Regions from separate parts of the Pantoea sp. E2023-21 genome, predicted to be linked through region 1. Evidence: predicted binding sites of a transcription regulator. Region 1 holds the regulator's gene; the other holds the start of a gene.
The links. Region 1 encodes Fur, which represses iron uptake genes when iron is present. Its sites were predicted from a motif close to ATAATAATGAGAACNACTATCAA; they were not measured.

Region 2: a site for Fur is predicted at 4,224-4,246, ahead of entS (enterobactin transporter EntS). Genes of this name have one in related genera too.

The regions. Positions count from the first base shown of each region.
Region 1 covers NZ_CP195344.1:317,738-325,058, reverse strand. The annotation lists gene ybfF (esterase) at 160-924, shown strand; gene ybfE (LexA regulated protein) at 1,092-1,367, shown strand; gene fldA (flavodoxin FldA) at 1,505-2,035, shown strand; gene fur (ferric iron uptake transcriptional regulator) at 2,390-2,839, shown strand; gene ACRQ84_RS01555 (hypothetical protein) at 2,900-3,295, opposite strand; gene glnS (glutamine--tRNA ligase) at 3,530-5,197, opposite strand; gene nagE (N-acetylglucosamine-specific PTS transporter subunit IIBC) at 5,350-7,321, opposite strand, start outside.
Region 2 covers NZ_CP195344.1:3,764,744-3,772,064, reverse strand. The annotation lists gene ACRQ84_RS17620 (enterobactin synthase subunit F) at 1-1,341, shown strand, start outside; gene ACRQ84_RS17615 (ATP-binding cassette domain-containing protein) at 1,412-2,209, opposite strand; gene fepG (iron-enterobactin ABC transporter permease) at 2,206-3,189, opposite strand; gene fepD (Fe(3+)-siderophore ABC transporter permease) at 3,186-4,175, opposite strand; gene entS (enterobactin transporter EntS) at 4,317-5,567, shown strand; gene fepB (Fe2+-enterobactin ABC transporter substrate-binding protein) at 5,562-6,527, opposite strand; gene ACRQ84_RS17590 (isochorismate synthase) at 6,704-7,321, shown strand, end outside.

The sequences.
Region 1 (7,321 bases):
CTAACATAAGGATTATAAAGTTAAATCCGTGGCAGCCGATAGCGTTGGCAACGTTTCCGGGCAAAAGTCGGAATATGCCCTAATGCCCACCGGCCTGACTGCTGGACAGGTGAATCCATGATAACCTAAGCCAAGGTCACAACCGTAAGAACTTTAGCCATGATTTTGAACGCCCGTCTGCAAACTGAACAATCTACCCCTGATGCCACGCCGATTCTGTTAATCCATGGTCTTTTTGGTAGCCTTGATAATCTTGGCGTGCTGGCGCGAGGTGTGCGCGATGCTCGTCCCACACTGCAGGTTGATGTGCGTAACCACGGCTTGTCCCCGCGAAGCGATGTGATGAACTATCACGCCATGGCACAGGACATTGTCGCAACGCTGGATGCACACAACATCGATCGCGCTGGCGTGATCGGCCACTCAATGGGTGGCAAAATCGCCATGGCGCTCAGCGCGATTGCGCCAGAACGCATTGAAAAAATGGTGATGATCGATATCGCGCCCGTTGATTATCAGACACGCCGCCATGACGAAATTTTTGCCGCTATTCGTGCCGTCACCGCTGCGGGCGTCACGCGTCGCAGTGAAGCCGCTGAAGTGATGCGTCAGCATATTGCTGAGGATGGCGTGATCCAGTTTATCCTTAAGTCTTTCGCTGAAGGCGAATGGCGCTTTAACGTGCCCGTGCTGTGGGATAACTACAGCACCCTATCCGGCTGGGAGGAAATTCCTGCGTGGTCGCATCCGGCACTGTTTATCCGCGGCGGCGATTCGCCTTATCTGGATAATCAGCATCGCGATGCCCTGCTGCGTCAGTTCCCGCAGGCGCATGCGCACGTGATCAACGGCGCCGGACATTGGGTGCATGCTGAGAAACCCGATGCGGTGTTACGCGCCGTTCGGCGTTTCTTTAACCTGTAAAAGCAAAAGCTTGCCGCTTGCGCTTTAGGATTGGCGTCAGGGAAGGCGCTGGAGTATGATGTCGCGCTAAAAATTTGCCACAGCGTGTTTTTCGCCGTGGTCGGGCCGATAATGTTTTAATCGCGCAGCGCCTTTCCGCCGTTCGCGCCCACTCAGTTTTACAAACCATGGCAAAAGAACAGACAGACCGCACTACGCTTGATCTCTTCGCAGACGAGCGGCGTCCTGGTCGCCCGAAAACTAGCCCGCTGACGCGTGATGAACAGTTACGCATCAACAAACGTAATCAGCTCAAGCGCGATAAAGTGCGTGGGCTGCGTCGTGTTGAGCTGAAGATGTCGAGCGAAGCGGTTGACGCGCTCAGCACGCTGGCCGATCAGCAAAATATCAGTCGCAGCGAATTGATTGAACAAATGCTGCTGGCACAGCTCAAACTGTCGTAACGCACGAAGACCGCACGCTGGAACACAAAGTCACGGCTTTACACGTTCCGCACTTTTTACCGGTCTGCTATTATTCGCATAACTGTGCAGTCAACTGACTTACATTCACAATCAGGATTTAAGAGGTTACCTAACCCATGGCAATCGTAGGCATTTTCTTCGGCAGCGATACCGGCAACACTGAAAATATTGCAAAGATGATCCAGAAACAACTGGGTAAAGATGTCGCCGAAGTGCATGACATTGCTAAGAGCACCAAAGAAGATCTCGAGGCTTTCGACATCCTGCTGCTGGGCATTCCAACCTGGTATTACGGCGAAGCGCAGTGTGACTGGGATGATTTCTTCCCGACGCTGGAAGAGATTGACTTCAATGGCAAGCTGGTAGCGTTGTTTGGTTGTGGCGATCAGGAAGATTACGCCGAGTACTTCTGTGATGCGATGGGCACCATCCGTGACATCATCGAGCCGAACGGTGCGGTGATCGTCGGTCACTGGCCAACTGAAGGCTATCATTTTGAAGCATCAAAAGGCCTGGCCGATGATAAAAACTTCCTTGGTCTGGCTATCGACGAAGATCGTCAGCCGGAATTGACCAACGAACGTGTTGAGAAGTGGGTTAAGCAGATCTTTGACGAGCTGCAGCTGAAAGAGATTATTGAAGCCTGATTCCCTGCTCTGCCCGATGTGGGCGTAATCTCACATCGGGTAACGGAATTTCCTATAAAAATAATAGCTACGGTTTTTTAACTTTTCCCCGCAAATCTGTAGAATACCCGCAATGGTCATCCGCTTATTCCTCTGGCAGTAGAATGAGGCTGAGTGAAATGGAATCCAAAACCCAAGCGTCATGAAGACGTTAGTGACATTATCCTTACAGCCTTTGGTGATTAAGGACGTTGCTTTGGTTTTCATTTCACTGCTTGAGTTCTATAATGAGACGCAAATGAGAATGCGCGTTGACCTAAACATTCAAGGCCCCTGCGCCGCAAGTGACTAGCAAAGTAACAGGACAATATCCGCATGACTGACAACAACTCCGCATTGAAGAAGGCTGGCCTGAAAGTCACGCTACCCAGACTGAAAATTCTGGAAGTGCTTCAGGGACCTGGCCCCGAGTCCCATCACGTCAGTGCGGAAGATTTGTACAAGCGCCTGATTGATATGGGCGAAGAGATTGGCCTGGCGACGGTGTATCGCGTTCTTAACCAGTTTGACGACGCGGGCATCGTAACCCGTCATAACTTTGAAGGCGGTAAATCTGTCTTCGAACTGACTCAGCAGCATCACCATGATCACTTGATTTGCCTGGATTGTGGCAAAGTTATCGAATTCAGCGATGAATCAATTGAAACGCGTCAGCGTGAAATTGCCACTCGCCATGGCATCAAACTCAGCAACCACAGCCTGTACCTCTACGGTCACTGTGCGCTGGGAGACTGCCGCGAAGACGACTCGCTCCACGATAAGTAATTGAGTGTGCTATGCAGTATAAAAAAACCGGCGCTTGAGCCGGTTTTTTTATACCTGAAATCAGGCAACGAAAGTTTCTTGCAGGTAACGCCAGCGAGGAATGGTGGTGCTGCAATCCAGTACCGCCAGTGAAATGCGGCTCTGATTGGTACCGTTCATCATCTGTAATTCACGATACTGAATCGTCACTTCCTCGCTTTGCTGCGAAATGATGGCGTGCTCACTGGTCGCAATGCGCATACCTTCACGCTGTCCCTGCAGCTGGCGAAAAAGCACTTCCATTTCGTTGAGATCCAATCTTTTGCCTTGCGGCGTCACCATTTTAAATTCGGGATGAAAGTACGACAAAAACAGGTCAATACTGTCGTCGCTACCTTCTGCCTGATTGAAAATACGTTCGATAAGCTGATGTAAAACGACCACGCTATGCTTAGCTTCCTGAGCGAGACTTGTCATTTTTTTTCCTTAGATAACCCGCGGAGCAACGTCTGAGAGCGCATAGCCTACCTGAAAAAAAGTTTTTCACACTGGCAAATGGGTTAATTATTCTAAAGTCAGAATAGTCGCAAATGAGGAATTATAGGCTTGATGAGGCGGGCAGCATAAAAGGTTGTAGCTTGCCAAATAGAGATAATAAAAAAGGGCGATTGCTCGCCCTTACATGATCATATCGCGTGATGTCAAAAACGCTTAATCGCCGATCTTTGCCCAGGTATCACGCAAGCCAACGGTGCGGTTAAACACCAGTTTGGATGGCTGTGAATACACACTATCAGCACAGAAATAACCTTCGCGTTCAAACTGGTACGCTGCCATTGGCTCGGCTACACGTAGACCTGGCTCAACGAAGCCTTGTTTAGTCTCCAGTGAGTTCGGGTTAATGGTGGTGAGGAAATCCTCAGCCGCGCCCGGATTTGGCACACTGAACAGACGATCATACAGGCGGAATTCCGCTGGCAACGCGTGAATAGCAGAAACCCAATGGATGACGCCTTTCACTTTACGGCCATCAGCTGGATCTTTGCTCAGAGTATCAACGTCGCAGGTACAGTAGATGCAGGTGATATTACCTTCATCGTCCTTCGCCACACGTTCGGCACGGATCACGTAGGCATTACGCAGACGCACTTCTTTACCCAGCACCAGACGTTTATATTGCTTGTTGGCTTCTTCACGGAAGTCAGCGCGATCGATCCACACTTCACGGCTGAATGGCACTTCACGCGTGCCCATCTCCGGTTTGTTCGGATGATTCGGCATGCTGATGATCTCTTCATGACCTGCAGGGAGGTTCTCGATTACGACCTTCAGCGGATCCATTACAGCCATGGCACGTGGCGCGTTTTCATTGAGATCGTCACGAATGCACGATTCTAATGACGCCATCTCCACGATATTGTCCTGCTTGGTTACGCCGATGCGGCGGCAGAACTCACGGATAGAAGCGGCGCTGTAACCACGACGACGCAGACCGGAAACGGTCAGCATGCGCGGATCGTCCCAGCCTTCTACAACCTTCTCGCTTACCAACTGAGTCAGTTTACGCTTCGACATCACGGCGTATTCCAGATTCAGGCGCGAGAACTCATACTGACGCGGATGCACTGGGATAGTGATGTTATCCAGCACCCAATCGTACAAGCGACGGTTATCCTGGAACTCCAGCGTGCAGAGAGAATGCGTAATGCCTTCAATCGCATCCGAAATGCAATGCGTGAAGTCGTACATCGGATAGATGCACCACTTGCTGCCGGTCTGATGGTGATCGGCAAACTTAATGCGGTACAGCACCGGATCGCGCATCACGATAAAGCTGGACGCCATATCGATTTTGGCACGCAGACAAGCTTTGCCCTCTTCGAAACCGCCATCGCGCATCTTCTGGAACAGCGCTAAGTTTTCTTCCACGCTGCGATCGCGATACGGGCTGTTTTTGCCCGGCGCCGTCAGGGAACCGCGATACTCACGAATTTCATCCGCCGACAGTTCATCAACGTATGCCAGACCTTTGTTAATCAGCTCAACCGCATAGTTGAACAATTGGTCGAAGTAGTCTGAGGAGTAACGAATGTTGCCGCTCCACTCAAAGCCCAGCCATTGCACGTCACGCTTAATGGATTCGACAAACTCCAGATCTTCTTTTACCGGATTAGTGTCATCGAAACGCAGATTGCACTCACCTTGGTAGTCTTGTGCGATACCAAAGTTCAGGCAGATAGATTTCGCATGGCCAATATGCAGATAACCATTGGGCTCAGGCGGGAAACGGGTATGCACACTGCTGTGCTTACCGCTCGCCAAATCTTCGTCGATGATCTGACGAATAAAGTTCGTTGGGCGGGCTTCAGCCTCACTCATCTCAAAATCCTCAAAAACTATAACGGGTGATTTGTACCACGAAGTAACGGAGTATGATCCACAAAGCGCAGGAGGGAAACAACCGTTTGTTGGTCGTTTTAAAACAAAAAAGGCAGGAATCGCTTCCTGCCTTCTGGCTCAATCACAAGGACTTAGCCTTTAACCTCGTACAGCGGGGTTTGGCCTGCAACCACTGAACCGGTTGCCAGTAAATTCAGACCGGCAAAATCATCGCTATTGCTGACGACAACCGGACTGATCATCGAGCGTGCGTTGGCGTTGAGGAAATCCAAATCCATTTCCAGGATTGGCTGACCTGCCGTTACCGTTGCGCCCTCTTCGACCAGACGCGTGAAGCCTTTGCCTTCCAGCGCAACCGTATCCAGTCCCATGTGCACGACAATCTCGACACCGTTTTCCGCTTCAAGGCAGAACGCATGGTTAGTATTGAAGATCTTCACCACGGTTCCGGCCGTTGGCGCGACCACGGTTTTGCCGGTTGGCTTGATAGCCAGACCATCGCCGACGGCCTTGCTGGCGAACGCTTCGTCAGGCACATTTTCTAGCGCAACAATTTCACCGGTTACTGGCGCGAGCAGCGTAGCAATTACCGCTTTTTCGCTGTTCATTACGGCCTGCGGTTTAACTGCTGGAGCGGGTGCAGCCGTTGACGCAGCGGCAGATGCCGCAACCGGACCTTTGCTCAGGACGGTTTTCATTGCCGTTGCAATGCTTTCCGCTTGGGTACCCACGATAACCTGCACGCTCTGCTTGTTCAGACGAATCACGCCTGAAGCACCCAGACGTTTAGCCACACCTTCATTGACCTGCGCGGAATCTTTGACGTTCAGACGCAGACGAGTAATACAGGCATCAATGTTGGTCAGGTTTTCCGAACCACCAACTGCCGCAATATAACGACGCGCCAGAGATTCAGTTTGGCTTTCGCCGTTGCCGCTATGATCAACATTTACGTCATAACCATCGGTTTCGTCACCGGCAGAGAGTTCACGGCCCGGCGTCATCAGGTTAAATTTCTGAATGGTGAAGCGGAACACTGCATAGTAGATAACGAAGAATACCAAGCCTTGTGGGATCAGCATCCACCAGTGCACCGCCAACGGGTTACGTGTTGACAGCACCATATCTACCAGACCCGCACTGAAGCCGAAACCGGCAATCCACTGCATGCTCGCCGCGATGAACACGGATAGACCCGTCAATGCCGCATGAATGACATACAGCACCGGTGCCACGAACATAAAGGAGAATTCCAGCGGCTCGGTGATACCCGTAAAGAAGGCTGCAAATGCCGCGGCCAGCATGATACCGCCAACTTTGGCGCGGTTTTCAGGACGCGCGCAGTGGTAAATTGCCAGTGCTGCCCCCGGAAGACCAAACATCATGATTGGGAAGAAGCCCGCCTGATAACGACCCGTAATGCCCGGAATTCCTGTACCTTCTGCGATAGACTGCGCGCCACCCAGGAATTTAGGAATATCGTTGATACCCGCAACGTCGAACCAGAATACTGAGTTCAACGCGTGATGCAGGCCAACCGGGATTAGCAGACGGTTAAAGAAGGCGTAGACGCCAGCACCGATTGACCCCATTTTCTGGATGTGCTCACCAAAGCTCACCAGTCCGCCAAAAATGAGCGGCCAGACATACATCAGCACGAAGGCCACGACGATCATCAGGAAGGAGACAAGGATAGGCACCAGACGGCGGCCGCTGAAGAACGACAGCGCTTTTGGTAGCTCAACATGGCTGAAGCGGTTATAAACCTCAGCCGAGAGAATACCAACAAGGATACCGACGAACTGGTTATTGATTTTACCGAAGGCGGCAGGAACTTGCTCCACCGGTATTTTCTGAATCATCGCTACCGCTGCCGGTGAACAGAGCGTGGTCACCACCAGGAAGCCGACAAAACCGGTTAACGCTGCTGCACCGTCTTTATCTTTAGACATACCGTATGCCACACCAATGGCAAACAGCACAGACATGTTGTCGATGATCGCCGAACCGGATTTGATCAGCAGTGCTGCCAGCGCATTGCCTGCGCCCCAGCTATCTGGATCAATCCAATATCCGACACCCATCAAGATTGCCGCTGCCGGC
Region 2 (7,321 bases), 650 kb from region 1:
AACGGTGCAGTGGAATATCTCGGCCGCAGCGACGATCAGTTGAAGATTCGCGGTCAGCGCATCGAACTGAATGAAATCGATCATGTACTCAGCGCGCAGCCGGGTATTGAACAAGCGGTCACACACGCGGTAGTGCTTGGCGCTGCAGCGGCGCAAGGTGATGCGCGTCAGCTGGTCGGTTATGTGATTGCTGAGCAGCCGGTTAATGGTGAAGCATTACGTCAGGCGCTGGCGCAGCGCTTGCCGGCGCATATGGTGCCGGTGGCGATTGTGCAACTCGACGCCTTCCCACTCAGCAGCAATGGCAAGCTGGATCGCAAAGCGTTACCGCTACCCGAATCCGCTGGCGTGAGCACAGGCCGCGCGCCGCATGCTGGACTGGAAACTAACCTGGCAAACGCCTTCTGTAAGCTGCTGGCGCGTGAGGCAATCAGCGCGCAGGATGACTTTTTTGCCCTCGGCGGTCATTCGCTGCTGGCGATGCGCCTGGCAGCGCAACTGCGTCGTGAGCTGCAACAGCCGGTCTCGGTGGGGCAGATTATGGTGGCCTCGACGGTAGAGAAGCTGGCCACGCTGCTCAGTAATGCACAATCACATCAGCAGGCTGGCTTCGAAGCGGTGCTGCCGCTGCGTCAGAGCAACGGCCCGACACTGTTCTGCTTCCATCCCGCTTCCGGTTTTGCCTGGCAGTTCAGCATCCTGCAACGTTATCTCGATAAGTCGTGGTCGTTGATGGGCATTCAGTCGCCCGATCCCAACAGCCCGCTGAATCAAAGCGCGCATCTGGATGAAGTCTGCGATGCCCATCTGCAAACCCTGCGCGAGGTGCAACCGCACGGACCTTATTATTTCCTTGGCTATTCGCTGGGCGGCACGCTGGCACAAGGTATTGCGGCGCGGCTGGAAGCGGCGGGTGAAAAAGTGGCGTTCCTCGGCTTGCTGGATACCTGGCCACCAGAAACGCAGAACTGGGATGAGAAACGCGGCGAGAATATGCTGGATCCCGCGGTGTTGGAAGAAGTGAACCGTGAACGCGAGCAGTTTATCGCCGCGCAGCGCCATCAAGCCGGCGAAGAGATGCGCGCGATGTTCGACACCATTGAGGCCAACTACGCCAGTTCGGTGCGTCTGCTGGCAACGGCACGCAGCGCCCGTTTCAACGGTCGTGCCACGCTGTTCCTCGCTGAACAGACGCAGCAGCCAGGCCAGGATGCACGTCGCGCCTGGGCGCCGTATGTGGGCGAACTGCAGGTGTGGCCGATGGATTGCGCCCACGTCGAGATCATTTCACCACAGATGTTTGAGCAGATTGGACCGCTGCTCAGGGATATATTGCAATAAGCGCAATAAATTGCGCCGCTACGGAATAATGAACATATTCGTAGCGGCGCGATTTATCGCGCAATCTTGATTATCCTCCGCGCCCCAACGGCACAATCATCGGCGTATGTGCCACCGGATCTTCCACAATCACGCAGCGCAAGCCATACACCTGCTCGATCAACGCGGGCGTCACGATCTCCGACGGCTTCCCTTCGGCGACAATCTTCCCGTAACGCATCGCGATCAAATGCGTGGCATAGCGACAGGCGTGATTGAGATCGTGCAGCACCACCACCAGCGTGCGTCCATGCTGTTGATTCAGCTCCTGCATCAGCTCCAGCAGCTCAATCTGATGGGTGATGTCCAGCCAGGTGGTGGGTTCATCCAGCAGCAGCAGCGGCGTTTCCTGCGCCAGCACCATGGCAATCCACACGCGCTGACGCTGCCCGCCCGATAAGGTATCCACCGATTGTTGAGCCAAATCGGCCACGCCGGTGGCTCGCATCGCGCTCTGTACCGCCGCTTCATCTTCCGCACGCCAGCGCCCAAATAACGCCTGATGTGGATAACGTCCGCGCGCCACCAACTCGGTGACGCTAATGCCCGCCGGCGCGTTGGAACTTTGCGGCAGCAGACCCAGACGCCGCGCCACCTCTTTAGTGGGATAGCCGGCAATCGCCGCACCATCCAGCAATACCTCACCTTTCAGCGGCGTATGCAGGCGACTCAGCGTGCGCAGCAGCGTCGATTTTCCGCAGGCGTTAGGACCGATAATCACCGTCAGCTCACCTTGCGGAATCGCCACCGACAGATTCTCTGCCACCACCTTTTTGTCGTAGCCCAGCGTCAGGCCATCGCCGCGCAGACGTGAAGGGATATCAGTCATTGGCGTCGCGCCTCCCGCACCAGTAAAACAATCAGATAAAGTCCACCGAGGCTGACGGTAATCACGCCAACCGGTAATTGATAAGGCAGGAACAGATGCTGTGCGGCGAAGTCTGCGGCAATCAGTAACAGCGCGCCGCACAGCGCCGCCAGCGGCAAAGCGCCTTTAACGCCGCCGCCCAGACGGCGGGCAATCTGCGGTGCCAGCAGCGCAACAAACGAAATCGGCCCGACCAGCGCCGTTGACGCTGCCGTGAGCACCACGCCAATCAGCATCAACCACATGCGGCTACGCTCTACCGGCACGCCGAGCGCGCAGGCGGTATCGTCGCCCATCTCCAGCAAGCGCATCCGCCGCGCCAGCAACGCCATCAGCAATAACGCCACCAGCAATACCGCAATGACCGGCGGGGTTTTCGCCCAGGTGATGCTGTTGAGCGATCCGGCGCTCCACAAGCCGGCACTCAGCGCCGACTCCAGCGAGGCGCTGATAATCAGCCATGAATTTAACGCCATCAGCAGCGCACGCACGCTGATGCCGACGATAATCAGACGGAAGGTCTCCACGCCGTTGCGCCAGGCAAACAGATAAACCAACGCCGCCGTGGCGATACCGCCCATCAACGCTGCGCCGGTCATCGCCGTGACGCTTTGATTGAACAGCACCAGCGCGACTAATACGCCGCTGTACGCGCCGGTGTTAAAGCCAAGAATGTCGGGGCTACCCAGCGGGTTACGCAGCAGCGACTGAAAAATCGCGCCACTGATGCCTAACGCCGCACCAATCAGCAGCGCCATCAGTACGCGTGGCAAGCGCCACTCCAGCACGATCAGTTTGACGTTGCTGGCGCCCTGCCCGAGCAGAATTTGCCAGATTTGTTCACCGCTGATCGGCAATGCACCGCGCGTCATCGCTAAATATGCCAGCAAGCCACAAGCGAACAGCAGCCACAAGGTATGTAACCAGGCTCGACGCGTCATAGCGCACCTCGGCCTAATTTACGGCGCACCAGCACAATCAGCATTGGCGCACCGAGCATCGCGGTAACGATGGAAACCCGCAGCTCGCCCGCCACCAGCAGGCGTCCAAGAATATCGGCGGCGAGGAGCAGAATCGGGGTGATCAGCGCAGTTGCGGGCAGCATCCAGCGGTGATCGTTGCCCACCAGCCAGCGGGCAAAGTGCGGCGTCATCAAACCGACAAAGGCAATCGGCCCCACTGCCGCCGTGGCTGCCCCGCACAGCAGCGCAATCGCCAGCAGACCCAGCAATTGGGTGCGCGCCACCCGCGTACCGAGCGCGGTCGCCATGTCACCGCCCATACTCAAACTGTTCAGCGCCTGCGACAGCGCGATAGCGACTACACTGCCGATCAGCACCGCCGGGAACAGCGTGCGCAGCGTGGCGAAATTGCGAATATCCAGCGAGCCGCTGTGCCAGAAGCGCAGATGATCGTAGATGTCGGGATTGAGCAGCGACAAACCAGAGGTTAACCCATCCAGCACCGCGCCCAGCGCCACGCCCGCTAAGGTAAGACGCACCGGATTGACGCGCCCACCGCCAATCGCGCCGGTCATCGCCACCAGCAATGAAGACAACAATGCACCGCCAAAGGCGAAACCCAGCCAATCCACTGGAGAGTCAGCACCGAACAGCGCAATACCCATCACCACCGCGAAACCTGCGCCGGCGTTGACGCCAAGAATGCCGGGATCGGCCAGCGGATTACGCGTGAGGCTCTGCATCAACGCACCGGCCAGCCCCAGCGCCACGCCCGCCAGCAAACCGGCCAAGGTGCGCGGCAGGCGCGCGTCGCGCACAATCACGCACTCCGCGCTATTGCAGCTGGAGGTAAGCGAATGAAATACATCGGGAAGCGGTATTGATTTTGCCCCCAGCATTAAGCTGAGCGCGATGAGGAGCAAGAGCAGAATCCCTGAGCCTGCTAATGCACGAATCTGGCGCATAGCGTTCTAAACCTTCACTGTTCAACGTCGTCGCATGCGCGATGTAACTTGATAATGGTTATCGTTATTACTCGCGTTTAGCTATGTTACCATGACTCGCCTCGCGGACGATGAGGAAAATTGGTGCAATAAGGCGAACACATGAACAAATCTTCCCACTTTATCGATCTCTCGCTGCTGAAAACCCATCCGGCTTTTCGCGCGGTGTTTATCGCGCGTTTTATCTCGATTGTCGCGCTCGGCATGCTTGCCGTGGCGGTGCCGGTGCAGATTCAGCACCTGACCCATTCACCGCTGCTGGTGGGATTGGCGGTGACGCTGGCTGCTGCTGGCATGTTTATCGGCCTGCTGACCGGCGGCGTATTAGCGGATCGCCATGAGCGTAAGAAGCTGATCCTGTTTGCCCGATCCACCTGCGGCTTAGGCTTTATCGCACTGGCGATCAACGCCGCGCTGCCGGAACCTTCATTAATCGCCGTTTATCTGCTCGGCTTCTGGGATGGCTTCTTCGGCGCGATTGGCGTCACCGCGCTGCTGGCAGCGACGCCGGCCCTGGTGGGTCGGGAAAACATTATGCAGGCAGGCGCTATCACCATGTTAACGGTGCGCTTTGGTTCGATTTTATCACCGGCGATTGCCGGTCTGGTGATTGCCCACGGCGGCGTGATGTGGAATTACGCACTTGCCGCATTCGGTACACTGCTCACCGTGCTAACGCTGCTGAAATTGCCCACCTTGCCGCCTCCACCGCAGCCGCGTGAACATCCGCTGAAATCCCTCGCGGCTGGCGTGCAATTTCTCTTCGCCAGTCCAATTGTCGGCATGGTGGCGCTGATTGGGGCGCTGGTGACCTTAGCCAGCGCGGTGCGCGTGCTCTATCCCTCTCTCGCACCGCATTGGTCAGTGAGCGCTGACCAGCTTGGCTTAATGTACGCCGCGGTGCCGCTTGGGGCCGCGATCGGCGCGTTCACCAGCGGTAAACTGAAACACGCTGCGCGTCCTGGACAACTGGTGCTTGGTAGCGCCATTGCGGCGTTTATCGCGTTGGGTTTGTTTAGCCTGATGCCGAATCTGCCGCTGGCGTTAGCCTGTCTGGTGGCGTTTGGTTACTTCAGCGCCATCAACAGCCTGGTGCAATACGCGATGATTCAGGCATTAACGCCGGATCATTTGTTAGGCCGCATCAACGGCTTGTGGACCGCGCAGAACGTGACCGGTGATGCGATTGGTGCGGCGGTGATTGGCGCAATGGGTTCATGGCTGCTGCCACCGCAGGCCGCCGCAGTGTTTGGCTTTGCGGCGGCGCTGCTGGGCATTGTGATGTGGTGGGTGATGGGGCGTTTACGTCGTTACCATCCGCCAGCGCCAGCGCTGGCGGAACAGGCATCATGATTTAACGAACAGCTTTTCCAAACGCGCGAGCAAATTGCTGGCGCTGTAGTAATCGAGACGGAACGAATCGACACCCATTTCGTAAACCTGCTTGTTTTGCACCGCGGCGTTTTGCGCGAGGAACGGATTGCTCAGCACCGACGCCGTGGTTTTATCGTCAGCAGCAAACAGCAGGAAGGTTTTACCGGTCAGGCCGCTGGCGACATTTTCGCCCGACAGCTGAATGATGTCTTTACGCTGACCCATGCTGTGCCCCTGCTCAACCGTGGCGGGTGGCGCTGCCAGAGTGAAGCCCAACTGTTCCAGCAACTTGCCCTGTGCCGAGGCGGCGGTCCACAGATTGACGGCGCGTCCGCCGCCGTTCCACACCATGGCGGAGACCGGCTGCGGCGGCAGCGTGATGGCTTTTTTCAGCGCCGCCTCACGGTCGTCGAAAGCGTTAATGCGCTGCGCCGCCTGCGCGTCATGACCGGTCGCCTGACCTAACAGCGTGACGACATCCTGCCAGCTTTTGTCGTCGTAATTGATCACCAGCGTCGGGGCGATGGCGGAAAACTGGTCGGCGAGCTTGAGGGCGGAATCGTTGCCGGTGGCGCTGACAATAATCAGATCCGGCGCTTGCGCAGCAACCGCTTCGGCATTCGGCTCACCGATGTATAAACGTTGAAGATGCTGTTTTTTGGCAACATCGCTCCACTGGCGGAAGAATCCCTGATCGTCAGCCAGGCGACTGTTCGGCGCCGTCGCGCCGGAAGCGATCACCGGCGCATCAATGGCCAGCAGCGATCCGGTCAGCGTAACGCTGGTCGACACAATGCGCTGCGGCGCTTTGTTCAGCGTGATCGATCCGTTAGCGCCCTGCACGGTGCGCGGCCAGCCTTGCTCGGCATGCGCGACGTTGGTGAAAATCTGGAAAACACACATAAGGGCTGCAAGGCCCCAAAAACCGCATTTATTCATAAGTTTTGGTCCACTTTTTAGCATATTGCCCTGCTTAGCGTCAGCGCCTGATTACGTCTAAACGCGCGTGAAATCCCGCGAATGGATTGACACGTTTATCCAATCGACGTAGGTTACTGGCCCATAATAAAAATGATAATCATTCTTAATAATCTTATCATTTATAGGTGAAAATTATGGTGGAATCTTCCACGTTTGAAAATGCCTGGCTGAAGGATTATTCCGCGCTAAGCCGTGGTTTCCTCTTTACCTCGCCGTGGCGTAGTTTGGCAACGCAAGGATGCTATACCACTGTGACTGCACCGGTAGAGGATGCTGCGTCGCTTGATGGTGATTTTCAACTACAGCTGCGGCAGCACTTTGCGGCGGCGAAAAAACAGGGCATCGATAATCCGATTCTGGTCGGGGCGATCCCGTTTGACGTCAGCCAGCCTGCTGCGCTGTTTATTCCTGAATCCTATCAGACGTTTAATCGCGTCGACCTGCAAAACGCGCTGCCGGAAAACGTCAGCGATCTGCCACAGGTGCGTCGTCGCACCGCGGTGCCGGACCACGATGTGTTTACCACGATGGTGGCAGATGCGGTGGCGGCCACGCAGCGCGGCGATCTGGATAAAGTGGTGCTGTCGCGTCTGATGGATATCGTTACCGAACAGCCGGTTGATACCGCAGCACTGATGCAGCGCGTGATTGCGCAGAACCCCAACAGCTACCATTTCCATCTGCCGCTGCCGCAAGGCGGTGCGCTGATTGGCGCCAGTCCGGAACTGATGCTGCGCAAACAGGGGCGCGAT